One region of the Clostridium oceanicum genome, then DNA from elsewhere that is predicted to be linked to it. Evidence: predicted binding sites of a transcription regulator. Region 1 holds the regulator's gene; each other region holds the start of a gene.

Region 1 (3,292 bases):
ACCTACAAAAATAGCTTCAAAGTTTTCTTCATCTACTAATTCTTGTAATGTTACTGTTCTACCTATAATTACATTAGTTTCTATCTTTACGCCTAATTTTTTAACATTTTCTATTTCATGTTTTACAACTGTATCTTTTGGTAATCTAAATTCTGGTATACCATAAACTAAAACTCCACCAGGCTCATGTAAAGCTTCAAAGATAGTTACATCGTATCCTTTTTTAGCTAAATCACCAGCACAAGTAAGTCCAGCAGGACCACTACCGATTACAGCTACTTTTTTATTTTTCTTTGGTTCAGTTTTTGATAAATCTATATCATGTTCTCTAGACCAATCAGCTACAAATCTTTCTAATTTTCCTATAGCTACTGGCTCACCTTTTATTCCAAGAACACATTTACCTTCACATTGGCTTTCTTGAGGACATACTCTACCACATACAGCTGGAAGAGCACTATCTTCTGCTATAACTTGAGCTGCTTTTTCAAATTCTCCATCCTTTACGTGTTTTATGAATCCAGGTATGTTTATAGATACTGGACATTTACTTACACACATAGGATTTTTACAATTTAAACATCTGCTAGCTTCTTTAACAGCCTCTTCTTCTGTATAACCTAAACAAACTTCTTTAAAGTTTTTATTTCTTACATCAGGAGCTTGTTCTGATATTGGTATTCTTTTCATTCTATCCATTAATGATCACCATCCAATCCAATATGACATACATGTCCTTCTTTTCTTTCTTGCTCTTCTAAAGCTTTTTTACCTTCTTCTGTCTTATACATTGTTTGTCTTCTCATAGCTTCATCAAAGTCTACTAAATGTCCATCAAATTCTGGGCCATCAACACAAGCAAATTTAGTTTCTCCACCAACAGTAACTCTGCATGCTCCACACATTCCTGTACCATCTACCATTAATGTATTTAAACTAACTACTGTTTTTATATCATATTTTTTTGTAAGCTTAGTTACAAATTTCATCATGATCATAGGTCCTATAGAGATAACTTCATCATATTTCTTATTTTCTTTTTGTATTAAATCTTCTAATAAATTTGTTACTAAACCTTTGTATCCATATGATCCATCATCAGTTGCAACATATACATTACCGGATACTTTTTTCATTTCATCTTCTAATATTAAGTTTTCTTTAGACTTACATCCTATAATTACATCGGCTTTTATACCATGCTCATCTAACCATTTTACTTGAGGATAAACTGGTGCAGTACCAACTCCTCCTGCGATGAAAATAATTTTTTTCTTCTTTAATTCTTCAAGATCTTCATGAACAAATTCAGAAGGTTGTCCTAGTGGTCCAACAAAATCCGCAAAATAATCTCCAACATTATATGTAGCCATCTTATTTGTAGATGCACCTAATGTTTGGAATACTATAGTAACTGATCCTTCTTCTTTGTCATAGTCACAAATAGTTAGCGGTATTCTTTCTCCTTTTTCATCCATTTTTACAATTATAAATTGTCCTGGTTTTGCAGCTTTTGCTACTCTAACAGCTTCTATCTTCATAAGATATATGTTAGGAGCGACTTCTTGTTTTTCTAAAATTTTGTACATACCCTTATTCCCCCGTGAATAAAATAATTTTATAACAATTAAATTATAACACAAAATACGAAAAATTTTTTAAAAATTATTTATATTTTGTATTTTCTAGATATATTTCATAATATTTTAAAATATTCCATAGTAATATGCAAAAAACTCCCTTTAAATTATTAAAGAGAGTTTTTTTAAGTTTTTTCAATTGTTAATACTATAACGATAAAGAACTAAGATATACTTTTTAGTTTTTATTTATTAAACAAGTTAATGTTAATAAACTATCGCTTAAGTGTACGTTTTCCACTACAACGTTATCCGGTACCGATAAATCAACTGGTGCAAAGTTCCAAATACCTTTTACTCCATTTTTAACAAAAATGTCACATACTTTTTGTGCATTTGTACTAGGAACACTTATTATTCCTATGTCTATAGAATTTTCTTGTAGGTATTCTGATAAATAATCAATATCATGTATCTCTATTTCTCTTATCTTAAGTCCTGTAAGTTTAGGATTTGCATCAAATAAAGCCTTTAAATTAAATCCTAACTTTTCAAATCTAGTATAGTTAGCTAACGCCTGTCCTATGTTACCTGCTCCAATTATCACAATATTATATGAATCTGACAATCCTAATATATTACTTATTTGACGATATAATTCGCTAACATTATATCCGTATCCTTGTTGGCCAAAATCGCCAAAGCAATTTAAATCTTGTCTTATTTGTGATGCTGTAAAACCAATTTTTTCACTAAGCTCTTTTGATGATATTCTATCCACATCATTGTTTAAAAGCTCTTGTAAATATCTATGATATTTAGGTAACCTTCTGATAACTGCCATTGAAATATTCTTTTTCTTTTCCATTACTACACCCCTTAATATCATCCTTTACAGTTTCTCTTATATATATTGTACCATATATTTTATAATTATACATTAATACTTCAAAATACCTTACTTATATATTATATTATTTATATCAAAAAAATCAAATATAAAAGTTTAATACTACACAATACTTCTATTCCATAGTAAAATAATATTTGTTAAGGAAGGTGAAACTGATGATAATATTAAGCTGTAAAAATTTAACTAAAATGTTTGGTATTGATTTAATTTTAGATAAAATAAGTTTTAATATAAATGAAGGAGATAAAGTTGGTCTTATAGGTCCAAATGGAGCTGGTAAATCCACTCTATTTAAAATATTAACAAATAATATGACTCAAGATAGTGGTGAAATTTTTCTAGACAAAAGTAAAACTGTAGGATATCTAGCTCAGCATTTATCTTTAGACTCTAATAATTCTATATATGAAGAAACTTTAACAGTATTTAATAAATTAATTAAGCTTGAAAATAAAATATCTGAACTAGAAAATTTAATGAATGAACCTTATGATGAATCTAAAAAAGATTATCATGAAAAAATAATAAAAGATTATACAACATATACAGATTTATATGTAAATAGAGGTGGTTATACTTATAAAGGAGAAATAAATCGTGTTTTAACAGGTCTTGGCTTTTCAGAAAAAGATTTTGATAAAAAAATAAGTATACTAAGTGGTGGTCAAAAAACTAGAGTTGCTTTATGTAAACTACTATTAAGAAATCCTGATGTGCTACTTTTAGATGAACCTACCAATCATCTAGACTTAGATGCTATAAGTTGGCTTGAAGAATATATAACTGCCTATAGAGGAAC
Region 2 (3,292 bases), on a different contig from region 1:
CATTAAAATAATAAGTGAAATATAGTATAAATTTTTTTATGCCTTTTTCACCATTAACTTTTTATAAACTATATTTCCTAAAATACCTCCTGCTACTAAGAAAGCAAGGAATATCCAACCTGATAAAGAGAAGTTAGCTATTGGTGTATAAAGTGCTCCTACATTACAACCATTTGATAATCTAGTTCCAAGTCCCATAGTAAATCCACCTACAACATAGATTAAACCTTCTTTTAGTGTTATAGATAAACCTTCTTTAACAGTTTTAGCAAAACTTCCTGCTAAGAATAATGCAACAATTGTTCCTAGTATTATACCAAAATTTTGTACATTTATTGGATGTGAAAAGAATGGTGCTGTATATATTTTTGCTGGTTTAGTTGAAAAACTTGCTACACTTTCAGGAGAAACTCCAAAGAATATAAGTAATTTACCAAACCAGAATCCATAAGGAGTAGATGCTCCCCATCCAGCTTTAGTTACACCCATTAAAAGTGTGAATATACCACCAATTACAACTGCTCCCATTCCAAGTGTCCATGGTTTTACAAATAATTTTTCATAAGTTTTTTTACTAAATAATTTGAATGGTTCTTTATCTTCATTAATTTCTTCTTGAAGAATTTCTGTATCTACACCAAGGTAACTATTTTCTGATTTCCTTTTATCTTCATATTTTTTAGCTATCCAAATTGCTATAACAGCAAAAATAATTGTTACTATTATTGCTCCTAAATATCCTTCTAATCCATCCCATTTAAATAAGTCTGGTAAAAATACTCCATTTTTAAATGTACTAGTTTTAACTAATGTCTTTGTTACCCATGGAGCTGAACTTTGAATTGGGAATCCTACAAATACTCCCATTCCGAAAAATATAAGGGTTATAAATGCACGTGGAAGTCCTGTTACTAAATCAGTAAGAACTCCTGATGCACAACAACTAGAAAATGACATACCAAAACCAAATAGTATTCCACCTAATATAAGTCCTAAATTTATAGGGTTAACCCATAAATCATATTTAGTTACATCTTGTCCTAAAAAGAAAGCTACACTTACTATTGCTGTTCCTACAAATAAAATCATTAACATTCTCATAAGCTTTGTCGATCCTGCTCTATAACTTCTATTTACAGATCCTGCAAACCCAAAGAATGATCTTGTAAGGGCATATCCAAGTCCTACCCCCGCAAGTAGTCTAAAAAATAGCATTGAACTTGTAAGTCCAACATTTCCTATTATTATGATTGCAATAAGTAGTATAAATCCTATAAGATACTCTGTGTTTTTTTTCACAATAATTTCCTCCTCAAATATTATTTTTAAATTAATATTATTGTTACTTATTCATTTTGTCTTTTGATTAAAATTACCTATGTATAATTACTTTTATTGTTAAATTTTTGTCTAAAGAAAGCGCCAACTTTGTTACTTCCCTAATATAATAACACAGAAGTTATAGGTACTTATTATAAGACTTGCTTATATAGAATAATGTTTTTTTATATCAATTTCAAAATAATAAATGTAGGAATCATAATTTAATAAATTGGCTGAACATACCCCAGTTGAATTCCTTTTGTAACCGCTTCTATAGAAGATGTTACATTTAGTTTAGAAAATATATTTTGTATATGGTTTGAAATAGTACGTTCACTTAAATGAAGCAATTTTGCAATATTTTTTCTTTTATATCCTTCAGCTAATAATTGTAAAATCTGCTTTTCATTTTTTGTAAGAACTTCTATAAAATTAACATTGCCCTCAAAAAAACTATTTCCTTTATTTATATGAATAAGCAATTTAAAAAGCTTGTCTGGAGTTATATTTTTATTTAAAAAACCTTTTACTCCAATCTTTTTTGCTTCATAGCGATATACTGGCAAATCATAGCCAGTTAAAATAACAATCTTCTTTTCAGGATAAATAGCTACAATATCTTTAGCAATCTCTAATCCATTTTTACTAGTCATATTATTTAAATTTATATCAATTAAAATAATATCTAAATTCTTTTTACTTATTACTTCCATAACTTTATCAATATCTTTAATTGTATAAAAATTTTCAATTTCATCATAATCTTCTAAAGCAAATTCTAAACTTTTTACAAATAAAGCATGATCATCTATTAATAAAATATTCATAAGAATTATCCCCTCTCATAGTTATTTCAATAATAACAGATATCCCACCAAGTTTACCTGTTTTTATAATTAAATTACCATTAAGCAAATCTACTTGCTCTTTAATAGAACTTAATCCATGATGATCTTTAATATCTATATTATTAAATCCAATTCCATCATCTTCTACAATAACTTTTATTTCTTCTCTTTTTTGAAATAAAGAAACAAAAATCCTCTTGCAATTTGAGTGTTTAAAAGAGTTTGTTATCAATTCTTTTAAAATCCTATATATTGATATATTATAAGGCTCTACTAAAAACAAATCTTCATTACACTCTAAAAAAATACAAATATTGTTTTTATAAGTTTCTCTTATCATATCTATCAAATTACTTATGTTTTCTTTAAAGGTTAGATCTTTTAATATTATTGGATGATATTCTTCCATCTGCTGCCTAATAGACTTATTTAATTGTTCTAAAGTTTCTATTATAATATCTTTAGCTTTTGGTTTATCTATTTTGTACATCATGTTTTTTATAGATAATAAATCTTGTAATATTTCATCATGAAGATAATTTGAAAAATCCTTTTTAATTTCTTCTTCTTTTGATATACGAATTAAATTATTTATATAAAAATTATAATTATTTCTATTAAAATCCTCTTTCTCTTCTTTAAATACTTTATAATTTATTTCATCATATAAAAGAGTTAAGTAAAATAAAGCTATAAAAATAAAAAAATGTATTAAAATAAAATAGCTTATTGCATTAAAATGAAAAAGTACTCCTGACATAACTGTAGTTACAAATACAACAATACATAATAAAACATTCTTTCTTGAATTTAAAGAAAAATATTGATTTAACTCGTTAAAATTATTTTGTATTACACCATATATACTAAATATTATTAAAGATGTAATTATATAAAGACCTATATTCCCCATATAATCTGGGCTATTTCTAAAAAAATACCCATAGATAATAAAAGGAACTAAAGTAATAGCAATTGAATATATTATGTTTTTTCCTTCACTTTTAAAAACAAAGTTAACTCTCTTTTTGTTTTTACATAATAAATAAAATAAACATATATAATTAAAAAGCCAATTTACTGAAAGCATAAGATAAAATATTCTAAGATTTAACATAGAA
Region 3 (3,292 bases), on a different contig from region 1:
CACAGTAACAAATTTTACAAAGGGCTCTAACTTTTCTATAAAAGAGCTTTTAGACATTTGTCCATTATATCTACAATTTTCAAATCCTAAACATTTACTTACACATATTATAGGTTTTTCTAATTTATCCATACAATCTCTCCAAATAGTATATTTAATATTTATATTAAATTTAGTATTTCTCTTAACAATATTAAATATTCTAATAGATAAAACTTAAAATTTTTCATAAAATATGTCCTTTTTAAAAATCTAAATGCAAAAATTAGAAATTAATTATAATTAGTTTTATATAAGTCTATTATTAATAGATTTATTGAAAAATTTATATATTTTATACAAAGCAAAAAAAGATAGGACTTAAAATAGCCTATCTTTTTATATGTTAAATTTTCTATTTAATAATTACTAATGAAATTATTAAAAGAGCTAACATAACTGCTCCTATCATAAAATAAAAATACCCTTTTGCTTTATCTTTTTTAAATTTAAATTCATTAATTCCACTTAATACATTAAGTACCACTAATAAAACTAATATTATATTATTAAATTTAAATTTTCCTATGTAATTTATAGAGTTATTAAATATTATTGCAAAAGCCATTACTAATATTAACACACCTAAAATAATCTGAAAAAGCTGTAAATAGCTTTGAGTAGATTTTTTATTATTTTTCATACAATCAATTCTCCCTTTAACTCCCATTTTTACACAATTCATAGAATATTCTGGATATTCCCTATAAAGACATTATTTTAATATCTTTTCAAAACATTTAAAAGGTAAATGCTTACCCTCAAAATTAACTTCTCCTATTATATTATAACCACATTTTTCATAAAAATTTATTGCTATTTCATTTTCACAATATGTATCTAATCTTACAGATTTATATCCATTACTTAAACCATGTTCTTCTACAAATTCCATAATCTTTTTTCCTAAACCTTTCCCTTGATGTATGGGGTTTATTGCTAACCTATGGACTACTAGAGCATTTTCATCATTTAACTCCCATTTTAATTTTTTATATTCAGGAGATTGATCCTCATTTAAACAAATCATAGCAATGCATTCTTCTTTATCCATAATCACATATAGATTTTCTTTTTTTATATCTTCTATTAAAGTTTTTTTATCTGGATAATCAGCATCCCACTGACTATTTCCTTTGATTAACATGTCCTTCTTACAAAGCTTAAGCATTTTCATAATTGAATCTATATAATTTTCTGCGGCTATAATCATATACCTATACCCCTCTCTAAAGCAATATAAGTATAATTATACTATAATAATATATATTATGTAAAACAATAAATAATGCGTAGTTTATATACAAATATTAACTTTTTGTATTCTTATATAGAGCAGTATATAATATAGCTATAGTTATAAATACTAAGATTAACATGGCTGCAATCATAAAAAATTTAGGAATCTTATTACTCATAGTAGCTAATATTATATTATATCCGGAAAATATAAAAATAGATGCTATCACAATTATTGAAACAACAGTAATTACTATCTTATTCATAAAATATCCCCTTTATAATCCTTTAATTAAATAATACCCTATTTCTAATGTTAAAATCTATACAAATTAGTTACAAAATTCTTAATAATATCTTAAATTAAAATTCATTATATTAATTTTCAAGCTTTTATTGTAAAATTATTATAAACATATAAAAAAAATTAGAAGGTGATTATATCAAATGATTACAATTAATGTATGTGTCGGGAGTGCTTGTCATTTAAAAGGTTCTTATAAAGTAATCTCTAGTTTTAAAAAAATGATTTCTGATAAAGATTTAGAAAATAAAATAGAAATTAAAGGAGCCTTTTGTTTAGGTCATTGTACAGAAGCTGTTTCTGTTAAGGTTGAAGATAAAATCTATTCTGTAAACGAGTCCAATGTTGATAAATTTTTCCATGATGTAATATTAGGTAAGTTAAAGGAGAATGAATAGATGAACTATATAGATATATCCGGTTCCAATTGTAGAAACTGTTATAAATGCCTAAGATCATGTCCTGTTAAAGCTATTAAATTTCAAAATGAAAAAGCAGAAATAGTAGAAGAACGTTGTATATCCTGCGGAAATTGCCTAGTAATTTGTCCTCAAAACGCAAAAAAAGATGTCCAAGATATAAATAAAATAAAAAAGGCCATCTCTTCTGGAAAAAAAGTAGTAGCTAGTATTTCCTCGGTTTTCCCTGGATTTTTCAGCATAGATGAAGGTAAAGTTATATCCGCTCTTAGATCCTTAGGTTTTTCAAATATAGAAGAAACTGCCTTAGGAGGAGAAATTGTTTCAGAATTATATAAAAACTATATAGAAAAAACAAAATTAAATAATTATATTTCTTCAACATGTCCTTCTGTTGTAAGTTTAATAGAAAAATATTTTCCAGATCTTATAAAATATCTAATGCCTATTTCTTCTTCCATGACAGCACATGGTAAAATGTTAAAAAATCTTTATGGACAAAATAGCTTTGTAGTTTTTATAGGACCTTGTATTGCTAAAAAAACAGAATCAGATATATACAAAAAAGATAAAGCTATTGATGCAGTAATTAATTTTGATGAATTAAAAAATTGGATAAAAATTTCTAATATTGATATAAAAAACTTACCCTTAGGAGATTTTGATAAAAATACCTATAAAAAAATTAGAACTTTTGCAATGAAAAACGGTATAATAGATTCTATTAAAGATACTCTTTGTAATAAAAACTTAAATTCAATTGCAGTAACGGGAGTAAAAGACTGTATAGAGGCTTTAAAAAGTATGGAAAAGGGATATATTAAAAATACATTTTTAGAAATAAGCAGCTGTGAAGGTAGTTGCATCGGTGGTCCTAATATGTGCAAAAGTAAATCTTTATACTATTATAGATTAAATAAAGTTAAAAATTATATACAAAACAGAAATAAAAACACCCTTACAAAGCTTCCTACTATTCCAAGTTCTATAGATTTTTCAGTAAAATTTCATGATAAAAGCTTTAAAAAAAAGAAAGCACCTAAAGAAGAACTTTTAAAGATAATGAAAAGTTTAGGTAAATACAGTAAAAAAGATGAACTTAACTGTGGGGTTTGTGGGTACAATACTTGCCTTGAGAAAGCTCAAGCTATATACGAAGGTATGGCAGAAACTAATATGTGCCTTCATTATATGAGAAATAAAGCAGAAAATTTAACTAATGCTATCTTTGAAAATACTGTTAATTCCATATTCTTACTAGATGAAAATATGCATGTAAAAGCAATGAATC

The links. Region 1 encodes Rex, which represses fermentation and respiration genes when NADH is low (regulators of the CRP and FNR family bind a similar motif). Its sites were predicted from a motif close to ATTGTTAANNNNTTAACAAT; they were not measured.
Region 2: a site for Rex is predicted at 1,395-1,414, ahead of ABDZ71_RS07930 (YeeE/YedE family protein). Genes of this name have one in related genera too.
Region 3: a site for Rex is predicted at 1,674-1,693, ahead of ABDZ71_RS13290 ((2Fe-2S) ferredoxin domain-containing protein). Genes of this name have one in related genera too.

What each region holds. Positions count from the first base shown of each region.
Region 1 covers NZ_BAAACG010000003.1:57,837-61,128, forward strand. Annotated here, with positions in the region: gene gltA (NADPH-dependent glutamate synthase) at 1-699, opposite strand, end outside; gene ABDZ71_RS02040 (sulfide/dihydroorotate dehydrogenase-like FAD/NAD-binding protein) at 699-1,589, opposite strand; gene ABDZ71_RS02045 (redox-sensing transcriptional repressor Rex) at 1,819-2,448, opposite strand; gene abc-f (ribosomal protection-like ABC-F family protein) at 2,649-3,292, shown strand, end outside.
Region 2 covers NZ_BAAACG010000008.1:383,541-386,832, forward strand. Annotated here, with positions in the region: gene ABDZ71_RS07930 (YeeE/YedE family protein) at 37-1,299, opposite strand; gene ABDZ71_RS07935 (response regulator) at 1,545-2,150, opposite strand; gene ABDZ71_RS07940 (sensor histidine kinase) at 2,128-3,292, opposite strand, start outside.
Region 3 covers NZ_BAAACG010000010.1:625,143-628,434, forward strand. Annotated here, with positions in the region: gene ABDZ71_RS13270 (YbgA family protein) at 1-132, opposite strand, end outside; gene ABDZ71_RS13275 (DUF6637 family protein) at 395-682, opposite strand; gene ABDZ71_RS13280 (GNAT family N-acetyltransferase) at 755-1,252, opposite strand; gene ABDZ71_RS13285 (hypothetical protein) at 1,350-1,544, opposite strand; gene ABDZ71_RS13290 ((2Fe-2S) ferredoxin domain-containing protein) at 1,726-1,980, shown strand; gene ABDZ71_RS13295 ([Fe-Fe] hydrogenase large subunit C-terminal domain-containing protein) at 1,981-3,292, shown strand, end outside.